Regions from separate parts of the Bombilactobacillus sp. ESL1197 genome, predicted to be linked through region 2. Evidence: a T-box and tRNA genes for the amino acid it is inferred to sense, from the RefSeq annotation. Region 2 holds a T-box; the other holds one or more tRNA genes.
The links. A T-box is a leader RNA that pairs with one kind of tRNA and senses whether it is charged. The one in region 2 lies ahead of leuS (leucine--tRNA ligase), so its partner is inferred to be a tRNA-Leu.

Region 1: it has a tRNA-Leu gene. The T-box ahead of leuS (leucine--tRNA ligase) is inferred to sense a tRNA for this amino acid. The anticodon was not compared.

What each region holds. Positions count from the first base shown of each region.
Region 1 covers NZ_JBYLTY010000001.1:597,041-605,877, forward strand. Annotated here, with positions in the region: gene hslO (Hsp33 family molecular chaperone HslO) at 41-913, shown strand; gene dusB (tRNA dihydrouridine synthase DusB) at 1,052-2,044, shown strand; gene lysS (lysine--tRNA ligase) at 2,056-3,546, shown strand; tRNA gene AC3B6B_RS02490 (tRNA-Lys) at 3,626-3,698, shown strand; tRNA gene AC3B6B_RS02495 (tRNA-Gly) at 3,725-3,796, shown strand; tRNA gene AC3B6B_RS02500 (tRNA-Leu) at 3,811-3,896, shown strand; tRNA gene AC3B6B_RS02505 (tRNA-Arg) at 3,906-3,979, shown strand; tRNA gene AC3B6B_RS02510 (tRNA-Gly) at 4,016-4,087, shown strand; tRNA gene AC3B6B_RS02515 (tRNA-Pro) at 4,096-4,169, shown strand; tRNA gene AC3B6B_RS02520 (tRNA-Pro) at 4,173-4,246, shown strand; gene AC3B6B_RS02525 (ATP-dependent Clp protease ATP-binding subunit) at 4,604-7,069, shown strand; gene rpoB (DNA-directed RNA polymerase subunit beta) at 7,291-8,837, shown strand, end outside.
Region 2 covers NZ_JBYLTY010000006.1:6,878-15,714, forward strand. Annotated here, with positions in the region: gene AC3B6B_RS09265 (hypothetical protein) at 1-199, opposite strand, end outside; gene AC3B6B_RS09270 (hypothetical protein) at 210-872, opposite strand; partial or broken gene AC3B6B_RS09275 (C40 family peptidase) at 901-1,181, opposite strand; partial or broken gene AC3B6B_RS09280 (lysozyme family protein) at 1,239-1,877, opposite strand; gene AC3B6B_RS09285 (hypothetical protein) at 1,877-2,737, opposite strand; gene AC3B6B_RS09290 (hypothetical protein) at 2,761-3,276, opposite strand; partial or broken gene AC3B6B_RS09295 (putative polysaccharide biosynthesis protein) at 3,496-5,158, opposite strand; gene leuS (leucine--tRNA ligase) at 5,190-7,610, opposite strand; T-box leader at 7,647-7,854, opposite strand; partial or broken gene AC3B6B_RS09305 (glucosaminidase domain-containing protein) at 7,897-8,837, opposite strand, start outside.

The DNA.
Region 1 (8,837 bases), on a different contig from region 2:
GTTTCAAATGATACAACTGAATTTTGAAGGAGAATTTGCGATGCAAGATTATTTAATTAAAGCTTTAAATCAAAATAGTCATTTTCGAATTTATGTCGTACGGGCCACTAACTTAGTGGCGACGGCGCAAGTCAATCATGATACATGGAGTGCTTCCACGGCTAGTTTAGGGCGTAGTTTAATCGGAACATTATTATTAAGTACTTCCATGTTAAAAAATGATGAATTATTAACTACGCGGATTGCTGGTGGCGGACCAGTCGGGTTAATTGTTGCGGACGGTAATGCGCAGGGCCAAGTGAAAGGCTATGTTCAAAATCCACATATTAGTTTGCCGCTGAATCAAAAAGGTAAAATTGACGTGGCTAAAGCCGTGGGACAAAATGGTTATTTGGCGGTTACCAAAGATCAGCATTTAGCCCAACCTTTTACAGGCAAGGTTCCATTAATTTCCGGTGAATTAGCCGAAGATTATGCGTATTATTTAGTACAGTCAGAACAGATTCCCGCAGCAGTGGGACTGTCTGTTTACGTAGAAAGTGATAATCATGTGAGTTGTGCTGGCGGATTTATGGTGCAAGCCATGCCGCAGGCTACGGAACAAGAGTTAACGGCGTTAACCACCAAGATTCAGCAATTACCACCATTGCATGAATTACTGCAAGAAAAAAGTCCTGAAGAAATCTTAACGTTATTATTTGCCACGGGAAATAAAATTTTAGAGAAAATACCAGTGAGTTTTACTTGTGATTGTTCCAAACAACGCTTTGCAAAAACGATTCAAGCTTTGCCATTAACTGAATTGCAGGCTATGGAACAAGAAAATCAACCAGTAGAAGTGGTTTGCAAATTTTGTGGACAAAAGTATCATTTTACACCGACTGAAATTCAACAAATGATTTCACAGAAATAATTGCCAGTAGGGTATTGACTTTGCTATCATGTAAATGATAGTTATCTGAAAAAATTAAAACTAACCAATTCATTGATTAACGCTAGACGCTAATTTTAACAGGCTGAGGTTTGATTTTAAAAGAAAGAAGAAGAGAGTATGGAGTGGAAAATAGGGGATGTTACGATCCCCAATCAAGTTGTGGTCGCCCCAATGGCGGGAATTTCTAATTATTCATTTCGCATGACGGCCAAAGAATTTGGGGCAGGATTGGTAGTTTGCGAAATGGTTAGTGATCGCGGTATTTTATACAATAATCAAAAGACCCATGAAATGTTGTATGTGAATCCTAACGAACATCCGATTAGCATTCAAGTTTTTGGTGGTTCGAAGGAAACGTTAGTTCCGGCGATTAAATATGTGGCCGAAAATACGGCGGCAGACATTATCGATATTAATATGGGCTGTCCCGTGAAAAAGGTTACTAAAACCGGGGCTGGTTCACATTGGTTATTGGATCCGGATAGTATTTATGATTTAGTGAAAGCGGTCAAACAAGAAATCTCAAAGCCTTTGACTGTGAAAATGCGCACAGGGTTTGATAGCGATCATATTTTGGCTGTAGAGAATGCCTTAGCGGCCCAAGAAGGTGGCGCTGATGCCATTGCCATGCACGGTCGGACTAAAGCGCAAATGTATACGGGGCATGCGGATTGGGAATTATTACATGAAGTGGCACAACATTTAACCATTCCGTTTATGGGTAACGGTGATGTGAAAACGCCCCAAGATGCTAAAGTAATGATTGATGAAGTCGGAGCCGATGCAGTGATGGTAGCGCGGGGAGCGATTGGTAATCCTTGGGCATTAAAAGCCATGGTCACTTATTTAGACACCGGTGAATTATTGCCAGAACCAACACCGGCTGAAAAAATTCAAATTGCGAAAGAACAATTAGCGCGGTTAGTGGAATTAAAAGGTGAGCGAATTGGTGTTCCAGAATTTCGGCAGCAGGCCGCTTACTATTTAAAAGGAATTCCTCGTTCAGCCCGCACGAAAGCGGCCATTAATGAAGTGAATACGCAACAAGAAGTTGATGAATTGCTGGATCAATTTGCCCAGCAAGCAATGCAACGACAATTACAAAGATAGGGGTTAGTAATATGGCAGAAAATGAAATGAATGATCAATTACGTGTTCGGCGACAAAAGATGCAAGACTTACGTGATGCTGGGATTGACCCGTTTGGTCATCGTTATCAACCAACAGCAACTGCCCAAGAATTGCATGAGCAATATGATGCTTTAGATAAAGATGCAATTGAGCCAGTTAAAGTGCAAGTTGCTGGTCGGATGATGACCAAACGTGGCAAAGGTAAAGTTGGTTTTGCTGATTTAAAAGATCGGACGGGTAAGATTCAACTTTATGTGCGTAAAGATGTTGTCGGTGAAGAAAATTATCAGATTTTTAAAAAAGCGGACTTAGGGGATTTGTTTGGCATTGAAGGAACGGTGATGAAGACCGACATGGGTGAATTAACTGTGCGGGCTGATCATGTTACTTTATTAACTAAGGCCTTAAGACCATTGCCAGATAAGTATCACGGCTTAACCAATGTGGAACAAATTTATCGGCAACGGTACTTGGATTTGATTACCAACCAAGAAAGTTTCGATCGTTTTGTGAAACGCACCAAAATTATTTCAGCAATTAGAGAATATTTGGACCAAAATGGCTTCTTAGAAGTGGAAACGCCCGTTTTGCATAGTCAAGCCGGTGGCGCATCGGCACGACCATTTTTGACACACCATAATGCCTTGGATATTGATTTGTATATGCGTATTGCCTTGGAACTACCACTAAAACGTTTGATTGTTGGTGGCATGGAACGGGTTTACGAAATTGGTCGAGTCTTTCGAAATGAAGGGATTGATACCAAGCATAATCCTGAGTTTACTGAATTAGAAAGTTATGCTGCTTACTTTAACTTTGAAGATGTGATGGACGAAACTGAAGGTATTTTTCGCTATGCCGCCAAAAAAGCTTTAGGTACCCAGCAAGTGACTTATCAAGGTCATGCTGTTGACTTAAGTAAGCCGTTCAAACGCCAACATATGGTTGATGCCATTAAGGAACGGACCGGAGTTGATTTTTGGCCCGAAATGTCCATTGAACAAGCTCGCAAGCTTGCAGATGAACATCAGGTTCATTACGAAGATTATTGGCAAGTTGGTCATATTATTAATGCTTTCTTTGAAGAATTTGTTGAAGAAACCATTACTGAACCAACTTTTATCTATGGTCATCCAATTGAAATTTCACCGTTAGCTAAAAAGAGTGAACGCGATCCCCGTTTTGTTGATCGCTTTGAATTGTTTATCTTAGGTAATGAATATGCCAATGCCTTTACTGAATTAAATGATCCAATTGATCAACGGGAACGCTTTGAAGCTCAGGCGAAAGAACGTGAAGCTGGTAATGATGAAGCTGAACCAATTGATGAAGATTTCGTGGAAGCTTTGGAATATGGGATGCCACCAACTGGTGGTTTAGGCATTGGAATTGACCGTTTGGTAATGTTGCTAACCGATGCGCCATCCATTCGTGATGTCATTTTATTCCCAACATTACGGCCAGGTGAACAAAATAAGTAAATTTTTGTTTGAGAGAGTTGCATTTTGAAATTAAAATTGTTATACTAATACAGTCATTGGGTTAGCTGATGATTGTATTGAGTCGCTAGCTCAGTTGGTAGAGCAACGGCCTTTTAAGCCGTGGGTCGTGGGTCCGAGCCCCACGCGACTCATACTATCGTTGAAGATAGTTTTAATTGCGGAAGTAGTTCAGTGGTAGAACATCACCTTGCCATGGTGGGGGTCGCGGGTTCGAGTCCCGTCTTCCGCTTTCATTATAATCACGCCGGGGTGGCGGAACTGGCAGACGCACAGGACTTAAAATCCTGCGGTAAGTGATTACCGTACCGGTTCGATTCCGGTCCTCGGCATTATAATGAGCACCCATAGCGCAATTGGATAGAGTGTCTGACTACGAATCAGAAGGTTGTAGGTTCGACTCCTACTGGGTGCATTGTACGATTGTACATTTATATTTGTGAATTTGATTGCGGAAGTAGTTCAGTGGTAGAACATCACCTTGCCATGGTGGGGGTCGCGGGTTCGAATCCCGTCTTCCGCTTTTTTCATCGGGAAATAGCTCAGCTTGGTAGAGCGCTACGTTCGGGACGTAGAGGTCGCAAGTTCGAATCTTGTTTTCCCGATTTCGGGAAATAGCTCAGCTTGGTAGAGCACTACGTTAGGGACGTAGGGGTCGCAAGTTCGAATCTTGTTTTCCCGATAAGTCCAGTTACATATGATGGTTGAAGATACGATATTATTTATCGTATCTTTTTGTATATTAAAAAGTTCAGTAAGGGAGGCCACGTAATTAATGCTGTTTAAACCTATATGCTTTTAAGATGTTATGTTACTGAACAAGAGTTGCTATGGGCAAAAGCCACACTTTCAATAGTTTGAAGCTTTTGGTTCTAATTCTTAATCATTGTTCAGATGAGTGTTTGACGATAAACTAAAATTAATAATTTAATTCATTACGATGACTTTTCATTGGTACTCTTGTTAATCTGCGGTAAAATAGTCAAACAACGTAATGTTTTAAGAATATTCAATTGAAGTAAAAGAAAGAGAGATTGTTATGAGCGAATTATTTACTGATAGTGCCAAAACTGCTCTAAGTTTGGCACAAAAGATCGCAATGGCTTTTCGTCATCAAGCTGTAGGTACAGAACATTTACTCTATGGTTTAGTAGAACAGGGTTCTGGAGTTGCAGCTCAAACAATTACTGAAATGACAGTCACTTCTGAGGATATTAAAGACGAAATTGAAGCCCTCACAGGCTATGGCGATAATACGGATGAGCGCCAAGATCAACTCTATCTACCGTATTCACCTAGAACGGGGCAAGTTCTAGAACAAGCTAGTCAACAAGCCAAATTGTTAGGTGCTAATCAAGTTGGAACCGGCCATCTCTTATTGGCTTTATTACATGATCAGACAATTTTATCTTCACGGATTTTAACTAGTTTGGGCTTAAGTATTGTTAAGACCAAGCGCTTATTATTAAAAAATATGGGTATTTCTGAAAGAGTTGATCGGGCTAATCAAAAAAAGAGTATGAATGGTTCACAAAGTGCGACACCAACACTGGATTCTTTAGCCCGTGACTTAACTATTTCAGCCAAACAAAAACACTTAGATCCGGTCATTGGTCGAGACAAAGAAATTGAACGAATGATCCAGATTTTAAGCCGTCGCACCAAGAATAATCCAGTTTTAATTGGTGAACCAGGAGTCGGTAAAACGGCAATTGTTGAAGGTCTTGCTCAAAAAATTATTAAGCAAGAGGTTCCGTTAGAGTTACTCAATAAACGGGTAATGATGTTGGATATGGGTTCACTAGTAGCTGGCACCAAGTATCGTGGTGAATTTGAAGATCGTCTGAAAAAGATAATTAATGAAATCAACCAAGATCAAAATGTTATTTTATTTGTTGATGAGTTGCATACTTTAATCGGTGCAGGCGGAGCTGAAGGGGCCATTGATGCCTCGAACATCTTAAAGCCACCACTATCACGCGGTGAGCTCCAAATGATTGGTGCCACTACTTTAGATGAATACCAAAAATATATTGAAAAAGATGCGGCTTTTGCTCGTCGATTTGCGAAGATTGTGGTGGAAGAACCAACTACCGAACAAACCTATGAGATTTTGAAAGGCTTGCGCCCAGAATATGAACAACATCATCATTTAAAGATTACCGATGCGGCTTTACAGGCTGCAGTTGATTTATCCAAACGTTATTTGACAGATCGTTTCTTGCCTGATAAAGCGATTGATTTAGTTGATGAGGCCGCTGCGCGAGTGCACATTAATCAGTCTGCACAGCAACAACCGCAAAAATGGCAGGCCCTGGAGCAAGAGTTGAATAATGTGGGGATGCAAAAAGATCAGGCTATTGCTCAACAAGATTTTGAAAAAGCGGCAGTTTTACGGAAACAGGAATTAAAACTGCAGCAAGAGCTTGCCGAAAGTGAACAAAACAGCGCACAGCCAACAGATGATCAATCTCAAGTAACTAGTGATGATATTGCAACAATCATTTCGCAATGGACGAATGTTCCGGTAACGAAGATTACCCAACAAGAATCCAAACAATTACTACATTTAGAAGATGAATTACATCAACGGATTGTTGGTCAGGATGAAGCTGTGACAGCCATTGCCAAAGCTATTCGTCGTGCGCGTAGTGGCTTAAAAGATCCGAAACGCCCCATTGGTTCTTTCATGTTTTTAGGACCTACTGGCGTTGGGAAAACTGAGCTAGCTAAAGCTTTAGCACAAAGTGTTTTTGGCAGCGAAGACGAAATTATTCGTATTGATATGTCTGAGTATATGGAAAAATTTAGTACTTCACGCTTAGTAGGAGCAGCTCCTGGTTATGTGGGCTACGATGAAGGCGGACAACTAACTGAACAAGTCCGCAATCATCCCTATTCTGTGATTTTATTAGATGAGATTGAAAAGGCTCATCGCGATGTGTTTAATTTATTACTCCAAGTTTTGGATGATGGTTTTTTGACAGACTCTAAGGGTCGCAAAGTTGATTTTCGCAATACAATCATTATTATGACTTCTAATTTAGGCGTTGATAGCCTCAATGAAGAACATAATGTGGGCTTTAACCAAACGACAGCTCACGATTATCAGACCATGAAGAATCATATTTTAGCGGCAACTAAAGAGTTTTTCCGGCCCGAATTTTTAAATCGAATTGATGAAATCTTGATTTTCCATGAGTTGACTAAAACTGATTTACAAGCAGTGGTCAAGATTTTGACGAAAGATTTAGTTCAGCGTTTGACACAACGGCAAATCAAATTGACGATTACAACGCGAGCTTTAAATTGGTTAGTGGAGAAAGGCTTCAATCCCCAAATGGGCGCAAGGCCGTTACGCCGGACGATTCAAAGCCAAGTCGAAGATCAAATTAGTGATTTATTATTGTCGCGGCAATTAGTTGCAGGTGATCGTTTGTCGGTAGGGGTAGCTAAAGGCCAGTTATCATTTAACATTCGTCATGCTCAAAAAGTTCAAGTCTAGAACTTGACACTTAGGTGAATTTGTTTTATCCTAATTATAATTAATTAGCGTGGTGCAGTGGGCGTATTCCCTCGAAATCTTGTCCGAGCCGGAATTATAAAAAAGCAAAAATAGTTTGAACTATTTTTGGTTTTTTTTTGCTTTCGAATTGTTAAATGCTAATTTGTAATGAAATTGTAATATTTGACTGGTAATTTATTTGATTTGAAAGGGTGAATAGTTTGACGCAAGACACAGTACGTTACCACAATGTCAATTATGGAAAACACCGGACGCGGCGGAGTTATGCGCGGATTAAGGAAGTTTTACCATTACCAAATTTAATTGATATTCAAACTAATTCTTATAATTGGTTCTTGGATGAAGGTTTAAAAGAAATGTTCCAAGATATTATGCCAATTAATGATTTTGCAGGAACATTATCTTTGGATTATGTTGGTTATAAACTATTAAAGCCTAAATATACGGTTGAAGAAGCACGTGATCATGATGCCAACTATTCTGCACCACTACACGTTACTTTGCGTTTGACTAATCATGACACAGGCGAAATCAAGACCCAAGATGTTTTCTTTGGTGATTTTCCCTTAATGACTGAGCAAGGAACTTTTATCATTAATGGTGCCGAACGGGTAATTGTTTCCCAATTAGTACGTTCACCGGGCGTTTATTACACTGCCGAAGCTGACAAAAACGGTCGCATGATTTATGGCACAACGGTGATTCCCAATCGGGGAGCTTGGTTAGAATTCGATAACGATGCGAAGAATATTAGTTATGTTCGAATTGATCGAACACGAAAATTACCGATTACTGAATTGATTCGGGCCATTGGTTTTGGTTCTGATCAAGAAATTACGGAAATTTTTGGCAGTAACAGTGATTCCTTGAACTTATCTTTAGAAAAAGATGTCCACAAGGATACCAGTGATTCGCGGGTTGCCGAAGCTTTAAAAGATATTTATGAACGCTTACGCCCTGGTGAACCTAAGACTGCTGAAAGTTCACGGTCCTTATTGTACGCGCGCTTCTTTGATCCAAAGCGTTACGATACAGCGCCAGTGGGACGTTATAAGGTAAACAAAAAATTAAATTTAAAAACACGTTTGTTAGGTTTAACACTCGCCGAAACTTTAGCCGATCCAGAAACTGGTGAAGTTATCTTAGCTAAAGATACCAAAATTGACCGGGAAGCGATGAGCAAATTAGCTCCATATCTCAAAAATCCTGACTTTAAGGCGGTTACTTTCCAACCAGCTGATGAAGGAATTTTGGGCGATCCAGTTAAATTACAGATTATTAAAGTCTATTCACAAACTGATGAAGATCGGATTGTCAATATCATTGGCAATGGTAATATTGATGAAAAAATCAAGCATATTACCCCAGCTGATATTTTAGCTGAAATTAATTACTTCTTGAATTTACAAGAGGGTATTGGCACCACTGATGATATTGACCACTTGGGTAACCGGCGGATTCGGTCTGTTGGTGAATTGTTGCAAAACCAATTTCGTTTAGGTTTATCCCGGATGGAACGGGTTGTTCGGGAACGGATGTCCATTCAAGACACAGCAACTGTAACGCCGCAGCAATTGATTAATATTCGGCCTGTGGTAGCAGCTATTAAGGAATTCTTTGGTTCTTCACAATTGTCCCAGTTCATGGATCAAAACAATCCTTTGGGTGAATTAACGCATAAGAGACGTTTATCAGCTTTAGGACCGGGTGGTTTAACTCGTGATCGAGCTGGATATGCCGTTCGGGA
Region 2 (8,837 bases):
CTTTGTCAGTTATTAAATTTAAATCACCCATTTGCGAATAAGTTGTTGTCTTGTATTTAGAAATACTTTGGGGCTTTGAAAGAGTATAAACAAAGATAATAAAGATACTAAAAATAAACCCCAAGATAATCATTAGATATCTTTTACGGTGTGAGTTTAAGTCAATTGCGCTACTCACTTTATGCTTTTTTTTAAACATAATCAGCACCTCAATTATCCGTTTTAGGAACGTCATAAGCGGCGTCAGTCACAATTAATTTGTTATTATCACCAATCCCCATCGTTAAATTAATGCGCGTGGTCATATCTGTTTCGTCAATTTTGTAGTGGGCGATGGCGTAAACTTTAGCGACTTGATCAGTGATCGAACTCTTGTCAATAAAACTATCAACGTGGTCAATCGTGATCTTCGATTGTGGTACTTTAGAATCAAACTTTTCATTTTGATCTACCGGAGCAACCTTATCAATCACTTCTTTAGTAGCTATACCAGTTAAATTTTTACGAATGTCAGCGGCGGTATGTGGGCCAATTATTTGCGAAACAAACTTTGTTGCTAAATCACCATAGCCATTTAAAAAAACATTTTGTGAGCTCAAAGAGTTATTATTTTTTGTTTCTGATTTTTGTTTTTGATCACTTAATTGTGCTTGTAAACTTTGATTATCTGCCCTTAAACTACTGATCATCTGTTGATCCTTAGTTAATTTCTTAGAAAATGGGGCCACTATTTTATTAGCTTTAGCTTTGTTAATTTGACTACTTGTTAAAGTCGTATAGCCAAACAAAATTGTTAAACAAAAGAAAACTGCTGCTATTATTCCTAAATAGGTTTTTGTTCGATCATTACCATTGTTGATCTCTTTTTTCATCATAAAAACTCCTTTAATAATTAATGATTTATAAATTAGGACGAACAGCAAAGTCTGGCTGCCATGCTGATAAGGGCCGAATATGACAAACGTCAAAATCATATCTCCGGCGGACAACTGACTGAGCGGAACAGGTGTGCCACAACTTTCTAGCGAAACTGTATATTGTGGATATTGCTTGCCCGTGACCTTAGTTAAGACGTAACCCACGAAACCCGAACAATCCATGCCTGTTGCGGGGTCATGGCCGCCCCAGACGTAAGGAACTCCGAGGTACTTTTGAGCTTCGTCAATAACCTTTGAACCACTATGCTTTTTTCGAGTTCGTTTGTGTTTGCTGCTGCCAAATTGCAAATATCTTTTTACTAATTTGTCATAAAAAAAGTTCCCGCCATTGGTGTATAAAAAGCCGCCATTGTAGGGAACCGAAATTTCGTTTTTATAAACATAAGTTGCGCCACTAGTATTTCCTAAGGCAGGCGCAACAACGTTTTTTGAGTATTGATCAGCAATTGGTGTCGTGCTCTTTTTATAACCATTTTTGGCCATCCAATTAATATAGTTGGATCCAAAATTGTAGCCCATAATCGCACCGAAAATATCAATTCCATACTGATCAGCTAAGTTTTTATTACTTTTTAAATACGCAACACCATAATGAATGCTTTCACTCGGACTTAAAGAGTTGGGTGGTAATCCTTGCGATTCTGAACATTGCATAACGTCATTTCCAATACCCCGCGTTTCATTCATCATAATTGCCAAGACATAAGGAACAAGTTCGGGGACGCCTTGCGCTTTGCATTCTTTTTCTACCAAATCTTTATAAGCCAAGACCTCCTTTGACAAGCCAATATTAGTTACGTCACCATAATCGTCACCATCGTCACCACCCGAACCGGCTGCTTGGGACATAGCGCCAATAATTATGACAACTAATACTACAAAGGTAACTATTAATGCCCCCGAACCTCCTACAATCCATTTCCAAAATTTTTTTAACATTAAAGCCCTCCATCAAATCTCTTTAATTGTTCTTTATCAGGATTAAATTTGACGGTGTAGTTAATATTTTTACCAAAGTTACAAACAGCCTGGCCAACTTTTAAAGTTCCCAACTTTTCGTATTCAGACTTAGTTATGGAATTGCCTAATAATCGTTTAATTGCTGGAATGGTCGCTGGATCAGTCCGCATTAAAAATTTGTACGTGGTAAATTGTAAAACGGTTTTAATCGTTGAAGCGTCAGCACTATTAGCACCTTCAGGGATCATTTCTTCTGGTGATTGGGTGGCAAACCAAACACCAGCGTAATTCTTCCGCATTTCCCGCTCAAATCGACTCACGTATTGAACAGCAAAGATCATATTGGTATTAATGATATTGTGGCACTCGTCCAAAATAGCTAAACAATACGTTTCTTCGCCTTCTTTAATCTTGCCAGATTTTAAGTTTTGACGAACCCGAATACCATTTTGTAACGCATGATTCCAAATGATAGTTAACGCTGTATACAACTGACAATGGAAAACCTCACGGGATAGTGATTGCAAATTACCGGCACCAAAATAGACGATTTGTTCGTGAGACAAGTTTTTCACAGTTGAATGTCCGTCAAAGACATACCCGTAGTTTGAAATAATATCTTGCAATGACGTCTGTATTTTTTCTAGCGTCCGCTTTTTATCAAATGTTGCTTGATTACCAACGCTTTGCTTCATTAGCCAATTGTAAAAATCCGTTAAAGTCGGGTATTCATTAGCAGGCAAGTCGGTAATTTGGAAGTGAGGGTCTTTTTCGTAATTTTTTGGAACTAAATTAATTGCTTCATAAAAGCGATGCAGATAAATTCTTAACTCCGTCAAATCATCGGCGGTAAAGGCTGGATTTAAAAAACGAAATTGATCGCCATTATGGGCGCCAACAGTTGAAAAATAAATTGGTCCGGCAACAGCACCGTTTCTTCCGAGCGAATAATCGTTCCTTGCTTGTTACGAAAAATTGCTTTTTCTACCAAAACTTGTAAGCGGTCAACTTCTTGTTTGAACAATTTACGTTCTTTTTCATTAGCCCATGTTAACATCACATTTTGAGTGATTTGATTAACCTGACATTGATAATCTACTAGATTTTCCAAATCCATTAAATCACTTTGATCCAATTGTGGTAAAAAGCGGTTGGGAATTAAGGAAGTGATAATGGCAGTTGGTTGCTGTTGTTCTAACAAAACGAAGACGCGCTTTCTTAAGCGGCCTATTTTTTGTGCAAACATTGTATTATAAAAACCTGATTCTGCGACTTCTTGTACGTTAATCAACTTCGGATGCTGCTTAACTTTTTGAAGAGGAGTCGTATCTTTTTTTAAATCAATTACTTCCATATTATTTTCAGACCATTCTATCAATAGCGTTCCATGCTTGGTAAATTGCTTATTACTAACATATTATATACCACCGTTTAATCGCTAATTATTCAGACTTTCAGCCACTGTTTCTGATTCTAATCAACTTGTAATAGCAAAAAAATAAGGTTGGAACAATAAGATTAATGATCGTACTCTATCTAGAAGTAAACGAACATTAATTCATTATTGCGTTCCAACCTTATTGTTTTTTAAAACAGATTAATTGATATGCAATTTTTGCCGTAAATTAGCAACTTTGGAGCCTAAAATCTTCTCCGCTAAGTGCGATTTTAAAATTAAATAACCATAGATCCCAACACCTAATACAACTTCCAGGCATAATAACACAATAGCCCACGGGCGACCTTGATTATTCACCAAATGATATGCAACAAAATCCAAGATTAAAATGGCTACTAACATCACAACTGTTAACATAAAAATGCCACAAGTACGGTTAATGGTCGGCTGTAATTTAAACTCAAATTTCACACACAATAATCGCAACATCAGCCAACACGTGACCGCCATGCCAATAGCAGTCGCCATTAAGGGTCCAAAACTACTAAAAATTAAAATACATGGATATTGTACAAGCATTTTAACAATAAAACCAATCACAAAATATTAATCGCCATTTTATTTTGATATAGTCCTTGTAAAATAGCTGACAAAACCGTAAATAGCCCCAACAAGATAGCTACTACACAACTAAATTGTAACAAGTAAATCCCCAACTGATCATATCGATAAAACAAAATATACAAAGGCTTAGCTACTGCATACATGCCTAAAGCTGCCGGTAACATAACTAAGAAAAACAATTGTAAGATATTACCAATTTGATCTTGAATTTCTCTTTGGTTATGACGCGAATAAGCTGCTGACAATAAGGGAATCGCAGTAACAGCCATCGCTGTTGATAAAGAAACCACAATCATAATTAATTTATTTGCATTAAAGGCAAATAGAGCATACATAGCATTCAATGTGTCTTTACTAAAATGTTGAAACGACGACATCATTGAATTAAACGTCGACTGATCAAATAATTGGAATAAGATAATGCCAGAATCCAGAATAATAAAAGGAACTGCTTGGCGAATAATTTCTCCAAAAAATTCTGATGACGTGTATCAATTTCAAATTTTACTTTGTCGTGATAGACGGCGAATTTGCGGTAATTGTTTTAAAAAGTAAATTACCAACACTCCTAAACCAAAGACCGCACCAATGAAAGCCGCAAAGGTCGATTGCGTTACGGCACTAACATAACTGCCCTTTTGCACCTTCATAATTAAATACGTTGCCGCTAACATATAAATTACGCGCGCCACTTGCTCAATTAATTGAGAAACCGCTGAAGGCGCCATTTGTGAATAGCCTTGAAAATAGCCCCGCATGAGACTCATCAACGGAATGATTAATAACGCAATCGCCAAGGCTCTTAAAACTGGAATGGCATTGGCATTGCCATCAGCAAACCAATCACTCAAAAGCGGTGCGCCAAAATACATCAGCGCTGCACTAATTATGCCCATCCAAGCCATGATTTTGATGCCTTGTTTAAATAACTGGTTTCCCGCCGCATACTCGTTTAAAGCATTGTAATGCGCAATTTGTTTGGAAATTGCCCCGGGAATACCCGCCGTCGAAATTATCAAAATAGACTATAGATATTATAGCCCTTAGCAAATAGGGCATTGGCCAAGGTAGCCGTTAAAACGGAACCAAACCACATATTCCACGGAATGATATAAATAGCACCCAAGACTCGCGAAAAAATACTTCCCGCCGTCATCCAAGCTGAACCCTTAATTAAATCATTTTTGCCACCAGTTACCGCAGTTGTCACTGTATTCTCTTCGACATCTTGATCCATCAAATTGATCCTCTCTAAAATTGATGAATTATTATTTTACCACAAAATTCACAATTTTTTGCGGAACCACAATGGTTTTTACAATCTTTTTATCAGCAATAAATGATTGTGTCTTTTCATCAGCTAATGCTCTTTGTTCTAAATCAGCTTTGGAAATATCAACTGGCACCGTAATCTTATTTCTTAACTTACCATTAACTTGCAAAATAACTTCGACTTCAGCACTAACTAGATCTTCTTCATTGTAAGTTGGCCATTGAGCATAAGTGATGGATTCATCATGACCTAATTTTTGCCAAATTTCTTCAGCAATATGCGGTACGATTGGGGCTAACATTTTAATTAAACCTTCAGCGTAATCCTTTGGAAACTGATCTTGCTTTTGCACAGCGTTGACAAAAGTCATCATTTGCGAAATTGCCGTATTAAATTGTAACTTTTCATAATGATCACTAACTTGTTTCACAGTTTCACTATAAATCTTTTTCAAATCAGCATTCGGCTGCTCGGTAATAAAATCAGTCCGCAAAGTGTTGTCATCATCTGCATTAATATATAAGCGCCAAACCCGCTCTAAGAAACGATAAGAACCAGCTAAGCCATCTTCACTCCAAGAAATGGAAGCATCTAACGGTCCCATAAACATTTCGTAAAGACGTAACGTATCAGCACCATATTCATCGACAACATCATCAGGATTAATAACGTTGCCTTTGGACTTCGACATTTTTTCGTGATTATTACCCAAAATCATTCCTTGATTAAATAATTTTTGGAACGGTTCTGGTGTCGGTACAACACCTAAATCGTATAAGAACTTATGCCAAAATCTTGCATACAGTAAATGCAGCACAGCATGTTCGGCTCCACCGACGTATAAATCAACGGGCATCCACTGTTTTAATTTTTCATAATCAGCGATTGCTTCATCATTATGTGGATCTACATAACGCAAGAAATACCAAGAACTACCAGCCCATTGTGGCATTGTATTGGTTTCCCGCCGACCTTTGCGGCCATTTTTATCAACCACATTGACCCAGTCAGTCAAGTTAGCCAACGGACTTTCAATCGTACCTGAAGGTTTAATATCATGTTCTGCTGGCAAACGTAATGGTAATTCATCTTCAGGAACTAAACTCGTGGTTCCATCTTCCCAATGAATAATTGGAATGGGTTCACCCCAGTAACGTTGCCGTGAAAAGACCCAATCTCGCAAGCGGTAATTAACTTTCTTTTGGCCAACCTGATGATCTTCTAACCACGCCAAAACCTTATCAATTGCCTGCTGTTTATTTAAACCATTTAAAAACTCCGAATTAATATGTTCACCATCACCTGTATAAGCATGATCACTGACATCACCACCCGCAATGACTGCTTTAATTGGTAAGTCAAACATTTTAGCAAATTCGAAATCTCGGTCATCATGTGCTGGAACAGCCATGATAGCACCCGTCCCGTAGCTAGCCAAGACATAATCAGAGATCCAAATTGGTAACCGATCGCCATTAATCGGATTAATAGCGTAAGCGCCTGTGAAAGCACCTGTTTTTTCAGTATTTAAATCGGTCCGATCCAGATCACTCTTTTTAGCAGTTGTTTCCTGATATTGTTGAACTTGTGCTTTTTGTTGTGGGGTAGTAATTTGATCCACTAGTTCATGCTCTGGAGCCATGACTACATAAGTAGCGCCAAATAACGTATCTGGCCGTGTCGTAAAGACATTAAATGTTAAATCATGATCGGCAATCTCAAACTTAACTTCAGCACCGACTGACCGGCCAATCCAATTGCGCTGCATTTCCTTAATATTTTCGGGCCAATCGATCAAATCTAAATCATCCAATAAACGATCCGCATAAGCCGTAATTTTGAGCATCCATTGTCGCATTGGCTTACGGTAAACTGGAAAACCACCACGTTCAGTTTTGCCGTTGACAATCTCCTCATTAGCGACTACTGTACCTAAATCCGGACTCCAATTAACAGGAACTTTGGCTTCATAAGCTAACCCTCGTTTATACAATTGTTCAAAGATCCACTGTGTCCATTTATAATAATTGGGATCAGTAGTATTAATTTCGCGCTCCCAATCGTAAGAAAAACCTAGCGAATTAATCTGCCGCTTAAATGTATCAATATTTTGTTGCGTAAAATCAATGGGATTATGTCCAGTTTTCAGCGCATATTGTTCAGCGGGTAAGCCAAATGCATCCCACCCCATGGGATGTAAGACATTATAGCCTTGCATCCGCTTCATCCGGGCAATAATATCGGTCGCGGTATATCCTTCTGGATGCCCAACATGTAATCCTTTACCGGATGGATAAGGAAACATGTCTAACGCGTAAAAGTTTTTCTTATTTGGATCTTCTGTTGTTTTAAACGTCTTATGTTCGGCCCAATAGGCTTGCCATTTTTTTTCAATAACGTTGTGATTATAACCCATAATTACCCTCCTACAAAAAAAGTCCCATTGCTCTTGCAATAGGACGAAATTTACCCGCGGTACCACCTAAGTTTTATATATTAACTATATAACTCTCAAGTATTTAACGATACCCCGTGACTACTTACTATTAGTTCAGTAATCAAACTCCAAAGATGAGTTCATTAAAAAATATCTGTGAAATCACACTAACCTTCCACTCTCTGATAATCAATTTTTCAATTACTATTCCTTTGGTAAAAACTAATCTGACGCATATTATAAATAAAAATCACGCTAATTGCAACTAGTCTGACGAATTTTCAGTTGCAGCTTCCTGTGGCGAAACTTGAATTGAATTATCAGTAGCTGGGGTTGACTTAGTATTAGAAACTGCTTTAGCCTGCACAACTGGTGCTTTTTTAATAACAGCAGCTGGATCAGCATGATCTCCACTAGGAATTGTCCGTGAAAAATCAGTTTCAGTTTTTGCATCCTTAGGCCGATTGCTTGGTTTAGTACTAGGAGCTTGCAATATTTCCTTGTTGGTATTAATTAATTCATTCAGGGAATTATTAACAATAACCGGTAAAGCCGGCGTTTGTGTTTCGCTAGTAGCTGAAGCATCAGCTGCTGGATTTTGAAATTTATTTCTCACAATTACCGGGGCTTGTTGATTTTGATAAGTATTCCTTGTAGAATTATGGTTCACATCATTTGTGACTAAACTAACATTATTGACTACAATGTCATTGACACTTGGTTTAGTAGCATCAACTGATTGATCAAACCGCGTTAGATTATACTTTTCAATCAAACTGTTCAATTTATCGGCATATGATGTATCCGTGGCATAACGCCCCGTTAAAAAGCTAGTAGCATCTTTATAGGAACTAGTTTTACTACGCCAAGCTCCAGAATACATGCCATTATCGCGCAGTAAACGAACGTAGTCTTCTAAGGACTCACGATAGGAGGGATACTTGCGAAAATTAGCTTGAATACCATACAAATTACCACTGCCATCATCTTCTTGCGTGGCCATATTAACCGCTGATCCTTGAAAACTGCCTTTAACACCAAACAAGTTATAATTAGGCGCCTGGGCTAAAGTACTTGTCCCCCAACCGCTTTCTAAGAGTGCTTGGGCTAACATAACTGAAGCATAAAGATCATTATTATTGGCTAACTTTTGCGCCGATAAACCCAAATAATTTAAAAATGTTTGATCCCCATATCCGGACGATG